Regions from separate parts of the Blautia hydrogenotrophica DSM 10507 genome, predicted to be linked through region 1. Evidence: riboswitches for the same ligand, from Rfam matches in the RefSeq annotation. Region 1 holds a riboswitch; each other region holds the start of a gene.
What was found. A riboswitch is a leader RNA that binds a small molecule or an ion and turns the genes downstream of it on or off. The one in region 1 is predicted to bind cobalamin.
Positions count from the first base shown of each region.

Region 1 (5,894 bases):
TGCGGAGATTGCGTCTTTGGATCAGGATTTAGTAAATACAATGGTTAATATTGAGGTTTTGAATACGGATATTTCCAATAAGGAAGCAGAGATTCAAAAGACCAGAAAGAATTTAAAGAGAGCAAAGGCTAACAAAGAGAAGCAGTACGAGGCGATGAAGCTCAGAATTCAGTATCTGTATGAGAATGGCGGAAGCAATGCCTGGTATAACCTGATGTTGGATTCTAATGATCTGTCTGAGTTATTGAACAAGGCTGAGTATACTCAGAAGATGTATAAATATGACCGTGACGCTTTAAATAAATATGTGGAGACGATCAAGGAGATCAAAACTCTGGGCGTGCAGTTGAATGGAGAGAAAGCTGAGCTGGAAGACATGAAGGCTGAGCAGGAGGCAAATCAGGCGAACCTGGAAGTACAGATTAGTGAGAAACAGAGTGCGGCTAACAATGCAAGCAATGAGATTGCTTATGCACAACAGCAGGCCAATGAATATGCAGCCTTGTTGGAAGAACAGACGGCAGAGATTCAGAGACTGGAAGCTGAGAGGATTGCCGCTGAGGAAGAGGCGAGACGTCAGGCAGAAGCGGAAGCTGCGGCTGCTGCAGCTGCTGCCGAGGAGGCAAATAATCAGGAAGAAGATACTGATGCTGAGGATGCAGACGGTGAAGAAGATTACACAGAAGAAGATGGCACTTATGAGGAGGATGGCTCTGAGGATGTGGTTACTGATGAGTATGGAAATGTCATCGATGAGGACAACACTGTGGAGGACACAGACTACAGTGAGTCAGGCAGTACAGATTCTTCTGTAAGTTATTCTGGAAGTGGTTCATCGGTAGCTGACTATGCTACACAGTTTGTGGGAAATCCTTATGTATACGGTGGAACAAGCCTTACAAATGGAGCTGACTGTTCAGGTTTTGTTCAGAGTGTGTATGCAAATTTTGGAGTGAGTCTTCCGAGAACTTCCTATGACCAGATGAACGTGGGAACAGAGGTTTCTTACTCAGAGGCACAGCCAGGAGACTTGATCTGCTACGGCGGACATGTGGCAATTTATCTTGGAGGTGGCAGGATTGTTCACGCATCCAATAGTGCTCCATATCCAGCAGGTGGTATCAAGATTAGTGACAATGCGGCTTACCGTACAATTCTTTCAGTAAGAAGAGTTATGTAATTGAGTTGAGAGTCCGCTGCAAGATAGTTCAAGGCTATTTTGCAGCGGCTTTTTACTGTGTGAGCACACAGGCGTATGCGCCGGAGTGTGAATGCCTGTTAGGATTGCGGGAGTGCGATGCACGGAGCAATCTGTAGCTTATACTTTTTGGAGGTGCTGCCGATAGGCGGCAAGAGGGCTCGTATGCTGGGTAAGCCCCTTGTCACACTATATGGTTGAACTGTTACAATATTTGTAGGAAATTCGGCAATAGCACTTGACATTGGTGTACCACAATGCTATAATACACCCTGTATAATTCCATAATGAACATATTAAGTGCCAGCCATTTATTGTGGGAATGGATGGAAAAGGGAATCAGGTGAGATGCCTGAGCGATCCGGTCACTGTATCAGAGGAGTGAAGTCTCGAGAATCCATTGTGCGCAGTGCGCATGAGAAGGAGAGACAGAGCGATGAGCCTGGAGCCAGGAAACCTGCTTAGTATGGCGAGGTGAAGCTTCCGTGTAAAGTGTAACAGCCACTTCTGAGATAATCCGCAATCTCAGATGCGTATCTGTAAGAACAGATGCTTTTTATGGAATCCGCCTGTTCATATGAATTATGCATGATTAAATGGCAGGCGATTTACTCTGGTCATTCGTTCCCTCCGCGCACTCATGAACGAACTGTCTAGCGCTGGAGTAAATCGCACCCCCCTTAAAGAGGAGTTCACAATGAAAGAGAAGAAAGAGTTTTGGGAGGACAAGGAGTTCTCTTTTTTTTGTCACAAAAATTGCGAGTACTTTCCGTGCCATGAGACAAAGGACCTTGAGAATTTTAATTGTCTGTTCTGTTATTGTCCTCTGTATGCGTTAGGAGATAAATGCGGTGGCAATTTCAGAATATTAGACGGAGGGATTAAGGATTGTTCTAAGTGCATGTTACCTCATAGGCGGGAAAATTATGGATATGTGACGGGTAAATATCATGAGATCATGGAGCTAGTGAAAAAGAATCAGAAGAAATAGTACAAAGAAGTCTGTGGAAATGGAGAAGAAAATGAAAATAACGGTTTTGATGGAAAATACAGCGGTATCAGAGAGGTATCTGTGCCGCCATGGACTTAGTTTATATATAGAGACTCAGAGGCATAAGGTTTTGTTTGATATGGGACCAGATGCCTCTTTTTTGGAAAATGCAAAGAGGCTGGGAGTGGATATCAGCCAGGTGGATGTGGCTTTTTTATCCCACGGACATTATGACCACGGAGGCGGACTGAGTGCATTTTTACAGGAGAATTCCAGAGCAGATGTTCATGTGCAGGCCGGAGTGTTTGGAAAATATTATGCCCACGATGCTCATCCTAAGAGAATCCGCTATATAGGGCTGGATTCAGCCCTGAGGGATCATTCCAGGTTGGTTGTACACAGAGGTGGCTACCGTCTGGATGAAGAATTGGAAGTGTTCTCAGGAGTGAGAGGAAGAATCTGTGCATCTCCGGCCAATGACAATCTTTACTGGGAAAAGGATGGAAAAGAAGAACTTGATACTTTCGAACATGAACAGAATCTTTTGGTACATCAGGAGGCTGGAAGAGTATTGGTCTGCGGTTGCGCTCATAACGGTATCGTAAATATTCTGAGTAAGGCAGAAGAGCTGCCAGGGGGCCCTCTGACACAGGTAATCGGCGGTCTTCATCTGAATAATATTTATGAGGAAGATGAAAAGAAACGCTGTGAATTCTACCAGAAGTTGGCATCCCATCTGATGTGCAGGCCTTGTGAGTACTATACTTGCCACTGTACGGGAGTCAAAGCCTATGAAGAGCTAAAGAAGCTGCTGGGGGAACAGATTCACTATCTGTCGGCAGGCGCTGAGAAGTCTCTGTGACTTTGTACATGGAGGGGAGCGGGTGGAAAATTAAAATTGATGAGCGTTCCCAGAGTGGAGGAGAGGAAAAAGACAAAACCAGACGAGTGTATCGTCTGGTTTTGTCTTTAACTTGTTTGAGGGGGGAGATAGAGAGTGGTTATTCATCTATCCAAGTAATACTATACAATATAAATGTGAGCAAATTATGGAAAATTCCTAAAGGTTTTGGGAAAATCATAAACAAATTCTAAATAACAGGTTTATTATAGGGATTCACTTCGGTTTGTGTACGGTACCAAAAGAGAAATTCCTCGAGATTTTGTTCTTTGACAAAACTGTTACTGTGTAAAATAGAATCTACAACCTGATAGTCAGCGTTAGAGATAGAGTCCAGGCCGCCTCTCTTGACTGGTGCAGCCAGCTTTTTTGCCATCAAGTTTAGAATAAGTTTTTGAGAGATGGAAAGCTTTTCCCGCCGAATACCGCCTCTAAGATAGAAGACAGGCAAATCCATGAGGTCGTTGTACTGGTGAAGCAAAGCGATAAAACCTGGAGTAGGGGAGAGGATTCCCACAGTGATGACGGCTTCGATGCGAAGGTATTTCTGAGCTTTTTCTAGGCCGCGTATCCTCTTGTCACAGATCCATCCCATGTAGATGACTTCTATACCGGGAGAGAAGGTTTTTTTCATTTTTCCAGCAGGGCAAGATGGAAGGTTCAGTTTCTTGGAAAGCATTTGAGCATATTTTTCCGTAAATCCCGTGTTGGATTCGTAAATAATTGCCTCTATCATTTGTACTCCTTTGCAGCTTATGTAAAATTCTGTCTATATTGTAACGGAAAGGAAAAAAGAAAGCAAGGGCGGAATCGAAAGGAGGCGTCACAATGGTTAAGAGGAAGGGATTGACAGGGAAATTTGATGTGATAAAATAGGGACAGAAAAGGAGTTAGAAATAGCTAACACATAAGAAGGGAGGGAGATGAGATGTTTACCAATATTGTCATTGTGGTTGTGTTGGCCGTGGTAATTTTGGCAGGGCTAAGAGGTTCTTTCAAACATCTTCGAGGGGAAGGAAGCTGCTGTGGAGGGGAAAGCACGGTTAAACCGAAAAAGAAGAAGCTGACAGGGCAGATTGTGAACCAAAAGGAGATTCGTATCGAGGGAATGCGCTGTGTTAATTGCCAGAATCGGGTGACGGAGGCTTTGAATGAGATTGAAGGCCTGTCGGCGAAGGTCAGTTATAAAAGAAAAAATGCTCAGCTTAAGATGGAGCGGCAGGTCTCAGACGAGGAGATCAAAAAAGCAGTGGAACATGCAGGATATAAAGTGGTAGCTTAAAGTTGCTCGATTACAGGTGTCGTCTTCACAGCAAGAGTATGCTGTGAGGACGGCATTTTTTCGTATGGCTGAGGATATTCCCGCGAGGCCTTTCATTGTATGTCGGTGTAGTGACAGCGAGTAAAGTAGGTGTCACTTCCTTAAAATGGCGGGGAACTAATCTGTGGGATTTGGCCTGGAAAAAGACGGAGAAATATTATATGATTGGGAAGAAAGAGCTAAAACGTCAGTTATGGAGAAAAATAATACGGAAGAATGGAGAAAACGAGCGTTTGGCTTAGAAAAAAAGAAAGGCAGAAAAGATATGAGGAAAATTTTACAGTTAACATTTATTTTCATTTTTTTGCTAGGAACTTTAGCAGGATGTACTAAGAAACAGGAAGAAATTAAAGAAGTGTCAAATCCTATGAAAGAAGTGGAGGGTAATCAAGCCTTCCGGGAAGTTGGCGCGTATATTGAAGTGCCGGCAGGAGCGCAGGACAGCAAGTATTATATCGTTGATAAGAAAATCGCAGAGATAATTTTTGTGTTCAATGACGCAGAATACAGCTATCGTTCTTCAAACAAGACGGAGGATTTGGAAGGAGAAACTGCTAAGCTGGAAGAAGACCAGAGTCGGACAGTTCAGGGGAATAAAGACCAGGAGGCCACAGTACAGACAGATGTACAGGGTGGGCAACTAGCGCTTTGGCAGTATGAAGACAATTCTTATAGTTTGTATACGGAGGATGAGGTTCCGACAGAAGTCTTCGATTCTCTGTGTCGGGAATTGATGACAGATTCTATATCTCAGCAAGCAGGTGTCTGAAATAAAAGAATTAGCACTCATCTATTGACAGTGCTAACAAAAGGTGTTATAGTCTCAATAGAACAAAAGGAGAATTCTGATATTGTATTTGAGGATAGATTAGGAGGCGATTTGTATGAATATCAGTAAATTCACACAGAAATCTCTTCAGGCAGTGCAAAATTTAGAGAAGACCGCCTATGAATTTGGAAATCAGGAGGTGGAACAGGAACATCTGCTGTATAACCTTCTTCATCAGGAGGATAGCTTGATTCTAAAGCTGATTGAAAAGATGGAGATACAAAAAGAGCATTTTCTGAATACCGTGGACAATGCATTGAATGCTAGAACCAAGGTGTCGGGTGGACAGCTGTACATTGGGCAGGATTTGAACAAAGTATTGGTAAGCGCTGAGGATGAGGCAAAGGCTATGGGGGATTCCTATGTTTCCGTGGAGCACCTTTTCTTGGCATTGCTGAAGTATCCCAATACAGGGATTAAAAAAATATTCAAAGAATACGGGATTACGAGGGAGCGTTTTTTGCAGGCTCTCAGCACGGTAAGGGGCAACCAGCAGGTCACTACCGATAATCCAGAAGCTACCTATGACACGTTGAATAAGTATGGTCAGGATTTGGTGGAGAAAGCCCGGGAACAGAAGCTAGACCCGGTGATTGGCAGGGACGCGGAGATTCGCAACGTAATTCGGATTCTTTCTAGGAAGACGAAGAATAA
Region 1 covers NZ_CP136423.1:2,762,951-2,768,844, reverse strand. Annotated here, with positions in the region: gene BLHYD_RS13380 (C40 family peptidase) at 1-1,180, shown strand, start outside; cobalamin riboswitch at 1,480-1,677, shown strand; gene BLHYD_RS13375 (cysteine-rich small domain-containing protein) at 1,896-2,189, shown strand; gene BLHYD_RS13370 (MBL fold metallo-hydrolase) at 2,221-3,051, shown strand; gene BLHYD_RS13365 (hypothetical protein) at 3,281-3,826, opposite strand; gene BLHYD_RS13360 (heavy-metal-associated domain-containing protein) at 4,019-4,372, shown strand; gene BLHYD_RS13355 (hypothetical protein) at 4,468-4,653, shown strand; gene BLHYD_RS13350 (hypothetical protein) at 4,677-5,180, shown strand; gene clpB (ATP-dependent chaperone ClpB) at 5,296-5,894, shown strand, end outside.

Region 2 (5,894 bases), 1.2 Mb from region 1:
CAGCCTGCATCTGCAATGCACTGCTGTATATGATCGATAACCGGAGATAGAAAAACCGGCATCGCTGTTTTTAGAAGGCTGCGATGCCGGTTTTTAGAACAAAGTGGGCTTTCCTATAACAGGAAAAATCAGTGTTCCAGAGCTTCTCTTATGTGGTCAATGAACATTTGACGCACTGCGGAATACTGTCCGAGACCTTTCAGAACGGGCATGACCTCGAAGCCGCATTCCTGGAACTGACAGAGCCAGGATTCCGGGTCGTCTCCGGCCAGATCGTTGCGGGCATGGTCTCCGGCGACGATCATAAATGGGGCTAAGATGACTTTTTTGGGGCTGTACTCTTTAACCATACGGAGCAGGGACTGCATACTTGGATAAGCCTCGACAGTTCCCAGGAAAATGTTTTTGTGTCCGAGGTCTTTGAACATGTAGTCCAAAGCAGCGTAGACAGAGTTAGCGTAGTGAGTGGTACCGTGTCCCATGAATACCAGCACTTCGTCTTCTTGAAGCTCAGAAAATTCCTGAGCGATAGCTTGAATCACTGCTCGGTTGTCTTCTTCTGTGGTCAAAAGCGGAGCGCCGAATCGGATAGAGTGAAATTGACTGCGGCAGGAGAGGGCGTCTTCTTTCATTTGGTCATTTTCGATGCCATTGATGACATGGGTGGGTTGAACGATTACATCTGTGATTCCATCTTCGGCCATTTTCTCCATGGCTTCTTTGACTGTAAAGATATGAGTTTGGTCTCGTTTTTTAAGCTTTGCGATGATCATTTTGCTGGTCCAGGCACGGTAAATCTGATATTCTGGATAAGCTTTTGCGATATCGCCTTCGATGGCGTCGATTGTGACCTTTCTGGTTGCATTATAGGAAGTTCCAAAACTTACCACTAAAATGGCCTGTTTTTTTGATTGATTCATGTTTGAGTGTTCCTCCTTTGTGAAATTTTGATGTGTGTCGTGTTTTTCTATGATTACAGATGAATATTTTCAATATATTGCTCCAGTTCTTGTAAATTTTTCGGAACCGGGAAAGACGGGTCAAGAATGCCTTTTTCACAGAGTCGAAAATAGAGTTTCATCACAGTTGGCTGATGCAGATTCGTCTCTTCTAGGGCGTTCTGATCGGCAAAGACTTCCGTGGGAGTTCCCTGTGAGAGTACTCGTCCATCTTTGAATAGAAAGATCTGATCGGCCCACTGGTATGCGTAGTCCACATCGTGGGTGGACATTAGGACTGTGATTCCCTGCTGTGTCATTTCGTCAACGATATGATTGACTTTTTGGGTGTGTTTTGGATCAAGGGCTGCGGCAGGTTCGTCTAGAATGATGATTTGCGGATGCATAACCAAAATGTCCGCAATCGAAACCTGCTTTTTTTGACCGCCGCTTAGGGCATGGGTGGGTTTGTGTCTGAAAGGAGTGATTTCCAGATCTGCGATGACTTTTTCCACTTCTTTTTGTGCCTCTTCTTCTGAGATTCCCAGATTCAGAATACCAAAAGAAATTTCCTGATAGACGCTGGCTGAGAAAAGCTGGTTGTCTGGGTCTTGAAAGACAATCCCTACTTTTTGGCGCAGGTCCAACAGTCCTTTTTTAGAGTAGTCTATGGGTTTTCCATCTACAAAAAGGGTACCGCTGCTGGGGCGGTGGATACCATTGCAGCACAGAAAGAATGTGGATTTTCCTGAGCCGTTCGCTCCCATAAAGGCGACTTTTTTTCCTCGCTGAATTTCGAGGGAAAGTCCGTTCAGAGAATGGGTGTTTTCGTCATCGTAGGAGAAATACAGTTCTTGGGCTTTTAGTATAATATCTTTCATATGGGTTTGCCTTTCTTATCGCAGCCGCAAAATCACAGTGACTGCAAGTAAAAATGTTTCAAACAGTAAGATATAGAGGATTTCACGTCTTTTGGGCGGAAAATTCTCATGAAGTACGCGGATGGTTCCGTCATAACAACGGGATTCCATGGCATCGTAGAGAAGATTGGATTTTTTGATTGCCCGGATTAGGAGAGCTGAGGCCATGAAACCGAAGGATTTGCATGAGGTGATGAAATCCTTATTGCCCAGACGAGAGTTCTGGGCGGTTGTGATTGCCGAGGATATCTCCATAAGTATAAAAATAAATCGATAGATCAGAAGCATGAGTTCGATGATTAACCGAGGACAGTGCAGTTTCTGCAATACATGGATAAAATCTGTGATAGGAGTACTAAATGAAAAAAAGTACAGACAAGAGACACTTGCCAGTGCAGTCAAAATCAATTGTACTGCATATAATAAGGAAGCTTTGCTGCCGGTCAAATACCAGCTTCCAATGGAAAGAGCGAAGAGATCTGACGGTGTCTTTGAGACATTTAAGACGATGGCCACAGTACTCAGAATCAGGAAGACTAGAGGGACTGTGAGGAATTTCAGATAACGGAAAAAAGGGATTCCACCCTTGTATATGGTGAGAATCCCTGTCGTTACCAGGACAATTCCAGCAATTACAACAGAACGACTGACCACACAAAATAAAAGGGTCAGGGTTGTAAATGCAAATTTTTCTCCGGCATTGTGATATCTAAGTTTAGAGCGGTAACATAGCTGATCGATGGCAATCATAAGTACTCCTTTCGCCGGGATACAGAAATTATTCTTCTCTGAGCCATTTTTTCCGTTCTACATATCTGCCCATGACAAAAGCGATCACACCCACGCCGATACCTGTCTGAAGACAAAACAGCAGGCTTTCGACTTCTCCGGGAAGTTCATGACCGAGAGCTTTTTCAAAGATTGGTTCAAACCATGGTGTATAGCTAGAGTCGACTTCTTCGACAACAACGCTTCCCGCATCGTCAGAACCGCCGAACTCCTTATCAGGCATGGCAAACAGTGGAATAAAAGCCATGAGAATGACAACAATAATTAAAATGAGCACCGTCGATTTTTTCATATCAGTGCACCTCCTTTAAAAATCCGATGGAACGCAGCTCCGGTTTTGCATAGGTCTCCAACGCGGAGATAATCAGAACCGTCAAAATTCCTTCGATGATTGCCAAAGGTATCTGTGTTGGTGCAAATACTGTCAAAAATTTTCCCATAGCGCCTGCAATGCTAGTATCCGCGTGGTGAGCGAAAGCCATCTGGATAGCGGTTACACAGTAGGTAAACAGATCTCCCAAAGTGGCTGCTAAAAAGACGCTGACTTTTCGATTTACATTGGCTTTTTTGCAGAGAAGGAAGACTCCGTAAGAGACAAACGGGCCTGCGACAGCCATGGAAAATGTGTTTGCTCCTAAGGTAGTCAGCCCGCCGTGAGCCAGCAGGATAGCCTGGAAAAGTAAGACGATAATGCCCAGGATGCTGACAGCGGATGGTCCAAAAAGAATGGCACCTAATCCGGTTCCTGTCATGTGGGAGCAGCTCCCAGTCACAGACGGAATTTTCAGTGAAGAAATCACGAACACAAAAGCGCCGGCCATCGCTAGAAGCGGCAGTAGCCGGGAGTTAGCAGCCACTGTCTTTTTCATGGAGAAAAAGCCTGCTGCCAGGAAAGGAATACACAGGATACCCCAGGCGATACAGTAGGTGCCGGGAAGATATCCCTCCATGATATGCATGGCGCTGACTGCGGGAGTAATTCCGAAAGTCAAGGCAAAGATTGTGGATAGCAATACAATCTTTTTTTGTTTTTTGGTCATTTTTAGTTCCCCTTTCTTTAAATGAAGTAAGACAAAGGCACAGGGCTGGCATAAGAGCTGTCGTCAGTCGCTTTTGATATACAAAAAGCCTGTCTGAGCGACAGACAGGCGCAGCGGTTCCTTCTCTTTTGGCAGAAGAAACATAAGCACCAGGTCATCGTTCGTAACCATGTGCGAAGCTTGTATATGGCGGTATTCTGACTTAGGAATCTCTGCGATTTCCCCTCCTTCCCGGCGAACCAGTGGATTGTGGGGAACGCTCCTCCTTTACAGCGGCGTGACCGTAAGAGATTTGCACTCTTTTCCCATTTATCCTGTTTAAGGACCATATACAAGAAATTGCCGAAATTTATTATAGGCTTTCGATTATGAATTGTCAACTATTATACAGTGTTTTTTTAAACGTTTTACAGCTATTCACAGATGATTTTTCCTGACAGATCCAAGTTTGTGAGGGAGAATTTTTTGAAAAAAAGAAACCATAGAATTGACATTGAATGGGGTTATGATATGATAAAAAAAGCGAAATAAGATCAGAAGAAGTCTTATGAGAAAGACAAAGGAAAGTTAGGGGAAGAAGAACTATGAGTATTTCCATGATCGGAATTGATCACAGTATGGCACCTGTGGATATTCGGGCTAAATTTGCATTTACAAAGAAGGATGCCAGCAGTGCTATGGAAGAATTGCTTCAGGAGAATGAGATATCAGGCTGCATTATTTTATCAACCTGCAACCGCATGGAGGTGTGGGTCAGCACTGCCGAAGACTGGGAGGGGGATCTCTATGCCAGTCTTTGTAAGATAAAAGAAGTTCCGGCGGGACAGTACAGAGATTGTTTTACTGAAAGAAAAGACGCAGAGGCCGTGGAACATTTATTCTATTTGACCAGCGGATTAAAATCACAGATTTTAGGGGAGGATCAGATTCTGACCCAGGTAAAAGATGCCCTGTCTTTGGCGAGAGAGCATTTTACTACGGATAGTGTGCTGGAAGTGTTGTTTCGTATGGCGATCACTGCCGGGAAAAAGATTAAGACAGAAGTTGCATTTTCTAGAGGCAATCTCTCTGTGATTCATCAGGCGATTGCCTGCCTAAGAGAAAAAGGCTATGAGGTCAAGGGAAAGACCTGTATGGTTATTGGAAATGGTGAGATGGGAAAGATTACCGCTCAGACTCTGAGAGAAAACGGTGCAGATGTGACGGTGACTGTTCGCCAGTATCGCAGCGGTGTCGTGAATATACCGATGGGATGCAAGCGCATTAATTATGGAGAGAGAATGGAATATCTGCCAAAATGTGACTTGGTAGTCAGTGCTACGGCCAGCCCTAATTACACGTTGCGCCGAGAGCTGTTTGAAGGAATAGAATTGGGACATCCAGTGATTCTCATTGATCTTGCAGTACCGAGAGATGTGGAACCTGCGCTGGCGCAGCTTTCACAGGTGACTCTGTATGATATGGATAGTTTTAAGATGGAAGCAGCCTGCGAGGAGCAGCAAGAAAGTATGCAAAAAGCGGGAGCGATTGTCCATGAAATGATGGAGGAATTCTATCAGTGGCTGGATGGACGAGACGTGATTCCGCGTATTCAGGAGATCAAAGCAGAGGCAGTTCACGATTTAAATCTGAGAATTGCAAAGATTCTTAAAAATACGCCTATGGAGGATTCCGATAGGGAGCGGTTGACACAGGTAATTGACACTGCTGCGGGCAAAGTAGTCAATAAGATGATATTTGGACTGAGAGATGCCTTGGAGCAGGAGGCGTTTTTGGAGTGTGTGGCTGGACTGGAGAAATTGTATGAAGAGTAAAAGCTTTTTTCCGTTGTATGTAAATTTGGAAGGAAAATTGGCAGTAGTAGTGGGAGGCGGAAAAATTGCGACCCGTAGGGTAAAGGCCCTGAGCCAGTTTACAAGAGAGATTCGAGTGGTATCCCCTAAGGTGACTCAGGAGTTGGAAGATCTGTCTAAGGCGGGCGCAGTAGCCTGGATAAACCGAAAGTGCAGAAGATCTGATCTTTCAGATGCCTATATGGTGATTGCGGCCACAGATGACCGCAGAGTCAATGATGATATTTACCGTATTTGTAAGGAAGAGGGAATCTATGTAAATGTGGCCAGCGATAAGGAAAAGTGTGATTTCTATTTTCCTGGTATTGTGAGATATAAGGAGATGGTGATTGGTATCAATGCCAGTGGGTTGGA
Region 2 covers NZ_CP136423.1:1,537,466-1,543,359, forward strand. Annotated here, with positions in the region: gene BLHYD_RS07170 (precorrin-8X methylmutase) at 1-50, shown strand, start outside; gene BLHYD_RS07175 (sirohydrochlorin cobaltochelatase) at 129-920, opposite strand; gene BLHYD_RS07180 (energy-coupling factor ABC transporter ATP-binding protein) at 974-1,819, opposite strand; gene cbiQ (cobalt ECF transporter T component CbiQ) at 1,835-2,608, opposite strand; gene BLHYD_RS07190 (energy-coupling factor ABC transporter substrate-binding protein) at 2,637-2,939, opposite strand; gene BLHYD_RS07195 (energy-coupling factor ABC transporter permease) at 2,941-3,687, opposite strand; cobalamin riboswitch at 3,859-4,032, opposite strand; gene hemA (glutamyl-tRNA reductase) at 4,272-5,501, shown strand; gene BLHYD_RS07205 (precorrin-2 dehydrogenase/sirohydrochlorin ferrochelatase family protein) at 5,491-5,894, shown strand, end outside.
Region 2: another riboswitch for cobalamin. It lies ahead of BLHYD_RS07195 (energy-coupling factor ABC transporter permease); the one in region 1 lies ahead of BLHYD_RS13375 (cysteine-rich small domain-containing protein).

Region 3 (5,894 bases), 690 kb from region 1:
TAATTTTTGTGTAGGAGTTGATGACGCTACAAATTTAGAACCAGGAGTCAACTATTATTTTAGAGCCAGATTTGATGGAAATGAGAGGCAAGGTTATCCTAATGATGGTCGTTTTCGTGTAACAGCGCAAAGAGGGTACCGTTTTATTGGGCATGGTGAATGGAGTGTATTTGCAGAAGAACATGATCCGATTAGATCTTTAGGGATAAGTGAAGATATGAATTGGGTATCTGAAAGTGCTTATGATATATGGCAGTGGAATTTTAATTCAGACACGGATTTTGTCAGTTGAGGTGTTTTATGTGGAAAGGTGAAATCTTATATGCATGGCTTTATTATGGGTTTGTGCTGTCTGTGTTCTCGTTGGGATTCACTGTTGTGGTTTCAAAAATATGGAAGAGGAGAAAGAAGAGCCTGCGTGAAAAAATCATGTTTTTTTGTTTGGGGTTAGTTTTGGCGTATGTACTTCAGATTTTCCTGTGCTATCATCCTTTTATTCGTTATGCCTCTCCAAACCACCGGAAGCTGTCTGAGCAGGCCGAGGAGGAGATGGTTGAGCGGTTTTGCCACATTCAGAATCATTCGCCGCTGACAGCGTATTACTATCAGGTAGTGTATGTGCAAAGTGATGAAGATTACCGAGTGGAAGTACATTATCTGTACTCTATCCACGGAAAAGTCATGGGTAGAGTCTACGGAGATGAGACTGGTATTCGGACAGGAATGTGAAAAAACGCTCGACAAACGTATGAGTAAATAAATTGTGAACAAATCTTAATTTTATATAAAAGGAGGTTATCAGACAGAGACTGGAAGCTTCACCATCGGAGATACCGGCTTGTTATTGAGGTGAGAGTTTCTCTTTGTATAGGGAGAGGACGCGGATACCAACTGATATGAGAAATCAGCAGCATAAACTGACACCTGGAGAGTAGAACTATCTGGCGATGGCGGATAATTATCAGACGGTGACAAGTACCTTCAACGAAGGAAAGAATTCTGCGAGCTGTTCACGGACCATCGCCGTGCAGATGGAAAAAAGGAACGAAAGTAACGTTCTCCATTAATGCAAATTTTCCAGAATATCAGAAGTTTACGGTATACAGCAACGCAGATCAGGTGATCGAGACCAGAAAATTCGGAATCTATTATCTAGCGCCAGGCGAGTATCGTTACAAAATCGAGGCAAAAGGCTACTTCACCAAAGAGGGGGAGTACTGGAGATAAGGGAAGCACGACTTCCTACACCGACACCGGCCTGAAATCCGGGCAGACGTACTACTACACTATGCGGGCATACCGCACGGTAAATGGTGAGAAGATCTTCGGTTCCTATTCCGACTGGAAGACCGTGAAGGTGAAATAAGGGAATTAAAAAAAACGAAATGAAAATTTAATATAATTGTAATTAATTAAGATTTACATGGCCAGAAAAGAGGGATATAATAATTACGCAAAATGAATAGAGGCTTTGGTTAGGTTTTGATACCTATTTAACGGAATCTGGTGAGAATCCAGAACAGCCTATCTCTACTGTAAGAGGGACGAACGGACGATATGCCACTGGAGGATACTCTGGGAAGGCGTTCTAGTAGGAAGAACTTAAGTCAGGATACATAACAAAGCCTAGGGGAAAACGTTTGTGAGTACGGCAGGCGAAAGACCGAGTCACCATATTATATTATTATAGAAAAGATAGCGTAGTCCTTTCTGCGGGAGAAAGGATGAAGCTATCTTTTTGTCTTTTTTCGGCTTTTTGCGGAGGAGAGCAGGAAAGGAGGAAAAAAATTCGCTCGCAGATGTTTTCAAAAAATAACGATCGAGTAAAAAGGAGAAAGAAATGAAATTTAAGGCGTACAAAAAATTTATGGCTTTATTGATGACGGGAGCCATTGCTGCTACAGGAGTGCCGGTGACTGCACTGGCAGCTGAGGATGTGGCTGTTGAGGCGTCATTCCAGAGCGAGGAGGAGGCCTCAGGGAAGGCTGAGGAAAGCTTCTCCAGTTCTGTATCCCAAGAGGAGCCCTTTGAAGCTGAGGATTTTGCCGAGGTGTTGGCAGAGGAAGCTGCGGTACAGGAAGGTACCTGCGGCGAAAACGTGACATGGAAACTCTCTGAGGACGGAGAGCTGCGCATCAGCGGAAGCGGGGAGATGACGGATTACTCTGTCGCAGACGCATCGCCGTGGTCTGAGCTGGTGGACAGCATCAAGACGGTTGTGATCGAAGACGGGGTCACGAGCATTGGCGACAGAGCCTTTAGAAGATGTATGCAGATGACAGAGATTTCCATCCCGGACAGCGTAACCAGCATTGGAAAAAATGCTTTTGACTACTGCATAAGCCTGGGTGAGATCTCTATTCCAGACGGCGTGACCAGTATCGGCAGTGAAGCATTTTCCATGTGCAGAGTTCTGGAGAGTATTCAGCTGCCGGCTTCTCTGAAAGAAATAAGCACCAGCATGTTCATGAGTTGCTCAGCGCTGAAGGAATGTGTGATTCCGGATGGCGTGGAAAAGATCGGGTCGCAGGCGTTCTATGGTGCGAAGCTGGAGAAAGTGACAATCCCTGCCAGCGTCAACACGATTGAAGTGTATGCGTTCGGTCAATGCCCTTTGATGGACGTGGTGATGGGAGGAGATGCGCCGGCGTCTACGGATACGAACGCCTTTTATAACTGTCCGGATGATATGATCGTGAGTGTTCCGGCAAGGGCGGAAGGATATTTCGAGGATCCGTGGCTGTATATGGACGTGCAGTTTAGGGAGGAACACGTGGATGAACTGAATGCGATCAGAGCAGCTCTCCTGGATCAGGCTAAGAGTGACAACGCATTCTGGGATCTATTGAACCGTGTGAATGCGGGTGAGACACTGTCAGAAGAAGAGAAGGCAGATGCTTGCGCAAGAGCGGTGGAGATGGCGACAGCTCCTTATCTGGATACCAGTGAGCTGGCGATGGCTGCGATCGCAATTAACGCGATGGGATTGGACGCGTCACAGGTGACGAGCGGCGAGAAGACTGTCGATTTAATTGCCTTAATGAGTGTCAGAGTATATCAGAATCTGGTGGCCTACCACCCTGAGGATGAGATGGGTTCAGAGCTGGAAGACTGGACGTTGGCATTGGCTGCCTATGACAGTGGAAATCATGAGCTTCCCGCCAATGCGGTCTGGACCAGAGATAAGATCATAAAGCACATTTTGGACAGCCAGGATGAAAAAGGAGGCTGGCATTTCTTTGACAAAAATACTTTTGACTGGCATCCGTATGCGACGGCACAGACGATGCTTGTGTTGGCACCGTACTATACGGAGAATGACGAAGTCAGAGAAGCAGTTGACACGTCTATGAAGCTGATCAGTGAGAAATTCAAGAGCACAGGGAAACTCTTTGTGACCGTGGTGGGAGAAGAAGAGGATCCGGCAGATGTAGCGATGGTCATCGCAGCCCTGCGTGCTTATGGCATTGACGTGAATGCTGATGAAGATTATATCTACAAGGAAGACCCGGATACAGAGATGACATTGGTGGATTATCTGCTGACCTTCAAGCAAGAAGACAATACCTTTGGACCGAACACCAATGAGATTCCTTACTGCCCAAAGGGAGCTTCTGGATTGCAGGCAATTATTAGCCTGGGAAGCTATGACGGATATCTTCCTTATCAGACGAACTGCCCGGATGAGGCCCAGGCTTCTCCTCACGCAGATGGTTATGAAATTCCTAAAAATGCGACGAATTCCGTGAATCCTGACGGACCACTGGGTGTTTTTGCACAGCATGAAGATATTAATTTGAACTTGGGAGAGACTGGAAAAGCAAGCTACCGTCTGATTTCAGGGAGCGAGGACATGATTGAGTCCATACATTGGGAGTCTAGAGATGAATCTGTTGCGACCGTAGATGACGAAGGAAATGTCAAAGCGGTCGGAGAGGGAAGCACGAGTCTGAAACTGACGGTTGTTGCAAAAGGCGGCGGTCAGTCCTTCTCCAGTGTGAATGTCACTGTGACAAAACCATCGGATGAAGCGAAAGCAGCTTTCCAGAATGCAAAAGTGGATGTCACCGCTAAGAGCGTTGGCTATGACAGTGTGAAACTGACCTGGAAGGCCCTGGATAATGCGGACAGTTATCTGGTATACCGCAAAGTCAAAGGCGGACATTTCACACGGATTGCCACAGTGACTGACCTGAATTACACAGATGAGACAGCGAAGACGGGAACGACGTATTATTATACGGTAAAAGCAGCCAGCAACAGATGGGGCGGCACCATATATAGCAAGTATGTGACCAATTTGATGGCGAAAGCAGTTCCGGCGAAGGCTTCCATCAGCAAGACTCAGACCTGGGGTTACAATGGAATCAAGGTGACCTGGGATAAAGTGGCAGGAGCCGATGGTTATCGTCTGTACTATAAGACCGGTAATTCAGGATGGAAATATGCAACCCAGACTGGAAATACTTCTTATGTACATACAAGAGTGACTACCGGACAGAACTATACTTACTATGTACGTGCGTACTGCAACGTAGACGGGACGAAAGTATTCGGAGCGTACTCCCAAGGAAAGACCGGAAAAGCGGTTCCGAAGAAAGCGGTGATCACAAAGGCGACTGCCGGAAGTAAGAAAGTATCCTTGAACTGGAATAAGGTAAATGGAGCTAGCGGTTACCGTATCTACTACAAGACTTCCGAGAACGGAAAATGGCATTATGTGACTCAGATCGGAAAGGGAAGCACGACTTCGTACACCAACACCGGCTTGAAGTCCGGCCAGACTTACTACTACACCATGCGTGCATATCGTACCGTGAATGGAGAGAAAGTATTTGGCTCTTACTCTGACTGGAAGACCGTGAAGGTAAAATAGTCTGAGAAAGAGGAAACCATCTTGTAATCTGAGTAGATAGACAATATAATGACAAGAAAAGAGGAAATTCCTGGTATGGGGCAGCTTCATATCAGGAATTTCTCTACTCTGAGATAAACCGAAGCAAAGGACAGACTTTTCGGTTTCTCTAAGAGTATCCATGTTTGCTAGAGAAAGGAGAGTCAGATGCATAGGAGACTAACGGCGGTATGGATGGCGGCGGTGCTTGGAATCACATCGTGTCCGCTTCCGGCAGCGGCAGCCATGCTACCGGAAAACGCAAATTTTGAAGAAGAAGCACAGGAAGAGGAAAGCTTTGAGAGCTTTGGCTATGAGGAAGGATTTCAGACAGAGGCAGACGCTGGTTTTCTGCCGGAAGAGTTGGAAGACAACGAATGGACGCGCTACCAAAATAGCGCGGAAAATAACGGGATTGTCTCTGCGAAGCTGCCTTTGGCAGAAGACAACAGTGTGATGAAATGGGCGACTAGGATGTCTAGCGGCTACACCAACAGTTTTACTCCACCGTTGATTCTGGGCGGAGATTTGTATGTGCAAAAGGGCAGTAAGATTTTACGTCTGTCCAAAGAGGACGGCAGCGTGATTCAAGAGAGTGAACCGCTAGAGGGAAATGCCGGCTATGGTTTGAATCCGCTTACGTATGCAGAAGGACTGATTTTTGCAGCGATTGGAAATGGACAGATTCAGGCGGTAAACGCGTCTACCTTGGAGTCTGTCTGGGTAAGTGAACCTCTCGGCGGACAGACCATTTCTCCCATTGCTTATGCGGACGGATATGTCTATACAGGGACCTGGAATTCAGAGACTGACGACGGGGTATATTTCTGTCTGTCCATAGATGACCAGGAGCCGGAGCAAAAGATAGAAGTCAAGAAACCAGTCTGGACTGTGACCCACAAAGGAGGATTTTATTGGGCGGGCGCCTATGTGGAAGAGGGGACCGACGGAAATGACTATGTGATCTTTGGCTCTGACGATGGAGAGGAGAATGGAGCGG
Region 3 covers NZ_CP136423.1:2,076,958-2,082,851, reverse strand. Annotated here, with positions in the region: gene BLHYD_RS09655 (hypothetical protein) at 1-292, shown strand, start outside; gene BLHYD_RS09650 (hypothetical protein) at 301-729, shown strand; cobalamin riboswitch at 1,456-1,638, shown strand; gene BLHYD_RS09645 (leucine-rich repeat protein) at 1,841-4,876, shown strand; gene BLHYD_RS09640 (PQQ-binding-like beta-propeller repeat protein) at 5,063-5,894, shown strand, end outside.
Region 3: another riboswitch for cobalamin. It lies ahead of BLHYD_RS09645 (leucine-rich repeat protein); the one in region 1 lies ahead of BLHYD_RS13375 (cysteine-rich small domain-containing protein).

Region 4 (5,894 bases), 980 kb from region 1:
TGCTGGAAAAGTGTACGTGGTGAACAACCATAGAATTTCTGTCACTCAAGCACAGTCCGCTCTAGACGCAAAGCTTTTGGCTGACCAAGGTAAAAACGGTGCTTACATCAAGAGAATTTTGGAAGAGGAGTCCATGGATGCCACTATCTATATTGTCGTGGACACTCTGGAATATCTAAAAAAAGGCGGACGGATTACACCAGCGGTCTCCGCCATAGGTTCTATGTTGAATTTAAAGCCCGTATTGACAATTCAAGGAGAAAAATTAGATATGTATGTAGTTAAACGTGGAATGAAAGCTGCATTTAAAGAAATGTGTAAGGCACTGGACAAAGATATTAATACTCGCCTAGGGGAATTTTATCACTCTGGACAGTTAAAAGTCGGAATTGCCAACACAGCGATGGAAGCAGATAAGTTGGAATATTTCAAATCAGAGCTCAAAAATCATTTTCCTGACTTGGAACTAGTACACCTTCCGCTAACTATGAGTATTGGATCTCATGTGGGTCCTGGAGGACTTGGGATTGGATTAGTGAGAGCCCATGTCTAAATTTTAAAATAAAATGGGCAAGCCATATAAAAAAGAATCCTGCGAGGCAGGATTCTCTGTCTGCAGCGGGTTGCGTCAGCAACCGCATTTTCGTCTCCGCGGTGCGATCCTACGGAGTATTTGTGTTATAGGAAAGGGCTTTCACACATTAGTGTGACAAGGCTTTTCCTATAACATAAAAACAGAATGAGTCCGGTAAATACCGAACTCATTCACAGACGATAGATTTTGTCTAACTTTTTTCTTATTCAGCCATGGATGCCTCATAGATTTCATGGATTGCCTTTCCGAGAGCAGCATCAAATTCTTCCTGTGTCTGTTTTGCGTTAAGATCTGACAGGAGGGCTCTTGAGAAGCTTGCAATCAAGCCAGGATTTTCCCGTAATAATTCGTCTGCCTCGTTGCGGCTGTATCCGCCGGAGAGCGCTACAACACGCACAGTCTTTGAATCTTTCATCAGATCTGAATACAAACCTGCCACAGTCGGAATACTCACTTTAAAAATTAATTTCACAGAAGAATCCAGTGCCTTCATATGTTGCATAATTTCCTCGATCAGAATTTCCTCTGCTTCTTTTTTAGAATTACTATTGATATTTACTTCAGGTTCAAGAATCGGCACGAACCCCTTCTGAACAATCTTTAATCCTATATCGAATTGCTGATCTACGATTTCACGGATTCCTTTTTGGTTTGCATTGTGGATCACAGAACGCATTTTAGTTCCAAAGATATTTCTCCCCCTGGCCTGCTCCAAAATTTTGTCTAAATTCGGAATAGGTTTCATCAGCTGAACCTCATCTTTTTTCTCATCTAGGCCCTTATCAACTTTCAAGAAAGGAACGATTCCTTTTTTCTCCCACAGATAGTCTGCGGAGTACAGACCATCCACTTTGCTGTTCATGGTCTTTTCAAACAGAATCGCGCCCAAGATATGTTCCGAGGTAAAAGCATCGCTGGTGAGAATTCTGCTGCGCATCTGGTGAATCAGATCAAACATCTCCTCCTCAGAATGGTATTCCGTCTCCTGGATTCCATAAGCTTTTAAGGCTTTTGGAGTGCTGCCGCCGCTCTGGTCTAAAGCTGCGATAAAACCTGCTCCATTTTTCATGCGTTCTAGCTGCGCTGTGTTCATACAGTGATTCCTCCTTTTTACATAGATATTAGTTTTTGCTAACTTCTTTGTATTATACCACTTTTTATCATTTTTTTCCACTGGAAAAGCCCAAACAAAGAGAATATTTTGCTATATTTTTGGAAGTTTACGAAATGAATACCTAATTATTGTTATTTACTTGACAAATAAGGTAGAACACTTGTATATATAATATTAAACAGTTTAACATAATACAATATGGTGTTGTCCGTTCATAAATGCGGATAACTTAAAAAGGAATCTGGTAAAAGCCAGGACAGCCCCCGCTACTGTGAGAAGGACGAAACTCAAAGACCACTGGAGCCATCCGGGAAGGTGAGGAGTAGAATGAATTCGAGTCAGGAGACTTGCCATATTGCGTTGTTACAGTCATATTCGGTGGGAATTTGAATGTATGGACAGCACAGGGAAGAACGTTCGGGGGCAGATGTACGTCTGCCTCTTTTTTTGTGGAACAGAAAAGAGCTTGTTCACACTGATATGTGAAAATTCTTTTTATCGTTTAAACGTTCTGCTACGAATAAGCGTTTAAAAAAAGATATTGTCCGCTTGCGGCGGACCGCGTGTGCTGATAATTCCAGAAAAAACTCTGCAGATTCTCCATCGTTTTTGAACAACAATTGGGGGACGCAGAGTTTTTTTATTATAGCGGGATACACATACAGAAAGGTGTCAAGAAAGGAGAATGAAATGGAACTGAATGAAAAAATCAAGGATTACTGGGAAGGAGAAGCTGATGTCTACAGCCGCGGAATCCAAGAAGAATTGAATGGACCTGCCAGACAGGCATGGAAAGAGCTAATCGGTGAATATTTGCCAGCAGAGAGAAATTTGAAAATATTGGACGTGGGAACAGGCCCTGGATTTTTTCCAATTATTCTAGGCGAAGAAGGCCATCAGGTCATTGGAATTGATATTACAGAGAATATGATCGCCTGCGCCAAAGAAAATGTCAAGCAATGGGGCCAGCAAGCACAACTTCTGACAATGGACTGCCAAAATTTAAAATTCGAAGACGAAAGCTTTGACGCAATCCTCTGTCGCAATATCACATGGACTTTAGACGACCCTAAGAGAGCATACAGGGAATGGTTTCGGGTACTAAAACCAGGCGGCAGTTTGCTGGTATTTGACGCCTGCTGGTATCTTCATCTTTTTGATGAGAGTCTGGGACAAAAATATAAAGAAAGAGAAGAACAGATTCGAAGAAAATACGGAAGAGGTATCCACGCTCACGCAGATGAAGAAAAAGGTAGAGTGCTGAGTAAAAGATTATATCTAAGCGACAAGCTCCGTCCCCAGTGGGATTTAGATTGCCTGCTCAAATTGGGTTTCTCCAAAGTGTTTGCCCAAAGGGACATCACAGATCGTGTGTGGGACGAATTGGGACGTGAATTAAACGGTTTGACTCCGGAATTTCTTGTGGGTGCACAGAAGTAAAGGAGTCTGCTATGGGAAAATACATACGTCTGATTACCTTTCTAGGTAAAGCTAAAAAAGAGACAGCGGTAAAGACCACAATCAGTCTTGCCGTCGTGGCGCTTAGCTTTACTCAGGCATTTTTTTTGGCCCAAGGAGTGAGCGCGGTGTTTGCCCAGGAAGAACTACAGACAGTCTTTACCTGGTTTCTTCTGTGTCTTGCAGCACTTTTGGCAAGGGCTTGGATTCTTCGCTTTCAGGAAGGATATACCAAGAAGATGGCAGCAAAAGTCAAAAGCGTTATTCGGGATGTCATGTTGGAAAAGTTGATGGAATTAGGTCCGTCCTACCGCAATGAGAGGCGAAGCGGAAATCTTCAGTCTCTGATTACGGATGGAGTGGAGTCCTTTGAGGCTTTTTTGACACAGTATCTTCCTCAGATTTTGGTTGTTCTGGCGACGACGGTTTTTTCCACAGTTTACCTCTGGTCTTTAGATCCTGCCGTAGGACTGCTGGTTTTGGTTTTGACAATCCTGTCCATTGTAATTCCACATCTTTTTATGCCCGCTGTCTCACGGGTGATGATTGAATACTGGCAAGAATATGCTCAGCTAAATTCCCAATACATTGATGACATGCAGGGAATGAGTACATTAAAATCTCTGGGTGCAAGTCAAAGAGAGGGAAAAAGACTGTCAAAAAGTGCATGGAAGTTCGCAGCAAATTCCATGAAGAATCTGGGAATCTCCTTGTCAGACTCGTCAGTGATTGTCGCCTGTACGACCATTGGCACTGCCGCTAGCGTAGCGTTAGCGGCAGTTCATATGGCACAGGGAAATATCAATTACCAGTCTTTGCTGATTATTTTGTTTCTGTCTGGAGAGTGTATGAAGCCATTAAATGACTTAAATACTTACTGGCATGGAAGCTATCTTGGGCTTTCTGTCGCAGAAGAGCTGTTTGAAGTTCTAGACGAACCGGTTACCATCAAGGATGGAAAAACAACTTGCTGTTTTTCCGATACACTCCCAGAAATTCAATTGAAAGATCTCACCTTTCGCTATGAAAAGGAAGGGTATGATGTCCTTAAACACGTTGATATGAAGATGGAAGCGGGAAAAGTGACCGCGATTGTGGGAAAATCTGGTTCCGGAAAATCTACTATAGTCAATTTACTGCTTCGTTTTTACGATTACGATTCTGGAACGATTCTGGTTGGAGAAAAAAGTCTAAAGGAATATGCGGCCCAGTCTTTTAGGAGTCAAATCGCGGTGGTGTTTCAAGAATCCTATCTGTTCTATGGAACTGTGAGAGAAAACATTAAGATGGCTCGTCCAGACGCCTCTGACTATGCGGTGGAGCAGGCAGCCAAGACAGCAAATGCTCACGATTTTATCATGGAGCTTCCGCAAGGATATGACACTGTCGTTGGAGAGAGAGGGGCTACGCTCTCAGGGGGTGAAAGGCAGCGGATTGCAATCGCCAGGGCAATCCTAAAAGATGCTCCAATCTTGATCTTGGACGAAGCCACTTCCAGTGTAGATCTCAAAAATGAGAAGGAAATTCAAGAGGCTTTGGAGCGCTGTATGCAAGGTAGGACAACTGTGGTAATTGCACACAGGCTTTCCGCAGTGGTGAAAGCTGACCGGATCTATGTGTTGGAGCAGGGAAGACTGTCTGGTTCTGGAACACACGCGGAACTACTCAGTAACAATAAGGTATATCAAGGATTAGTAAAGGCACAAAATTATGGAAAAGAAGAATCACAATAAGACAGGAAAGACAAGATTGCAAAATGTTATTCGCCTATCGACAAAAATAAAAGCGTACCGTCTGAGGATGTTTGGGGCTGTAGTCTGTGGCATAGGGCATCAGTTGTCTATCGTCGGGGTCTCTGTTGTGGGAGCCGGTCTGGTAGGAATGGCACTAGAAGGGACTTTGTTAGAACATCGACATCAAGTTTTTCTTTTGTTGGCAGCTGTGGCAGCAGCCAGAATTGTTTTCTACTTTTTGGAGATGTGGCTGGCTCACGATGTGGCCTTTAAAGTTTTGGCAAATTTTCGAATTATGTTGTTTGATGCCATAGAGAGAGTATCACCAGTACTTCTCTTGAATATGCGTTCTGGCCAACTGGCATCCACACTGATGAGTGATGTGGAATTGTTGGAATGGTTTTTTGCCCATTCTTTTGGAAGTATACTGGTGGCTACCTTTGTACCAGTGATTTTAATGATCTGCCTAGGATATCTCTCACCTATTTTGCCAGGAGTCCTGCTCGTTTTTCTCATACTCATTCTCTGGATTCCAGCTTGGATGAGAAAAAAAGCAGACAGACAGGGAAAAATCGTTCGGGAGCAACTAGGAGAAGCCAGTGCGGTGACGATGGAAGGAATTCAGGGAATGAAAGAAATTCTGTCTTTAAACAACCGCTCCCGTTACCGCAGAAAAAATACTGCTTATATGAAGCGTCTCTATGACAGTCAGCTGGCATATGGGAAACGTCTCGGAACAGAAGGTGCCTTTTTGCAGGCAACTCTCGGAATATCCATGTTGTGCGTGGCTGCCATTGCAGCACAGATGGCTGCAAAAGGGGCGTTGAATACAGCTATGTATCCCGTAGTTGTAGTGTTGGCCGGGATGGTACTTGGGCCGGTGGTGGAGGTTTGCGGTACAGCCCGTAATTTCGGATTAATTTTTGCGGCTGCTGACCGGGTCTACCGAGTATTGGAGACCAAACCGTTAGTTGAGGATCTTGGGGAAAATATC
Region 4 covers NZ_CP136423.1:1,783,219-1,789,112, reverse strand. Annotated here, with positions in the region: gene BLHYD_RS08325 (DegV family protein) at 1-553, shown strand, start outside; gene BLHYD_RS08320 (fructose bisphosphate aldolase) at 798-1,688, opposite strand; cobalamin riboswitch at 1,892-2,078, shown strand; gene BLHYD_RS08315 (class I SAM-dependent methyltransferase) at 2,400-3,149, shown strand; gene BLHYD_RS08310 (ABC transporter ATP-binding protein) at 3,161-4,900, shown strand; gene BLHYD_RS08305 (ABC transporter ATP-binding protein) at 4,878-5,894, shown strand, end outside.
Region 4: another riboswitch for cobalamin. It lies ahead of BLHYD_RS08315 (class I SAM-dependent methyltransferase); the one in region 1 lies ahead of BLHYD_RS13375 (cysteine-rich small domain-containing protein).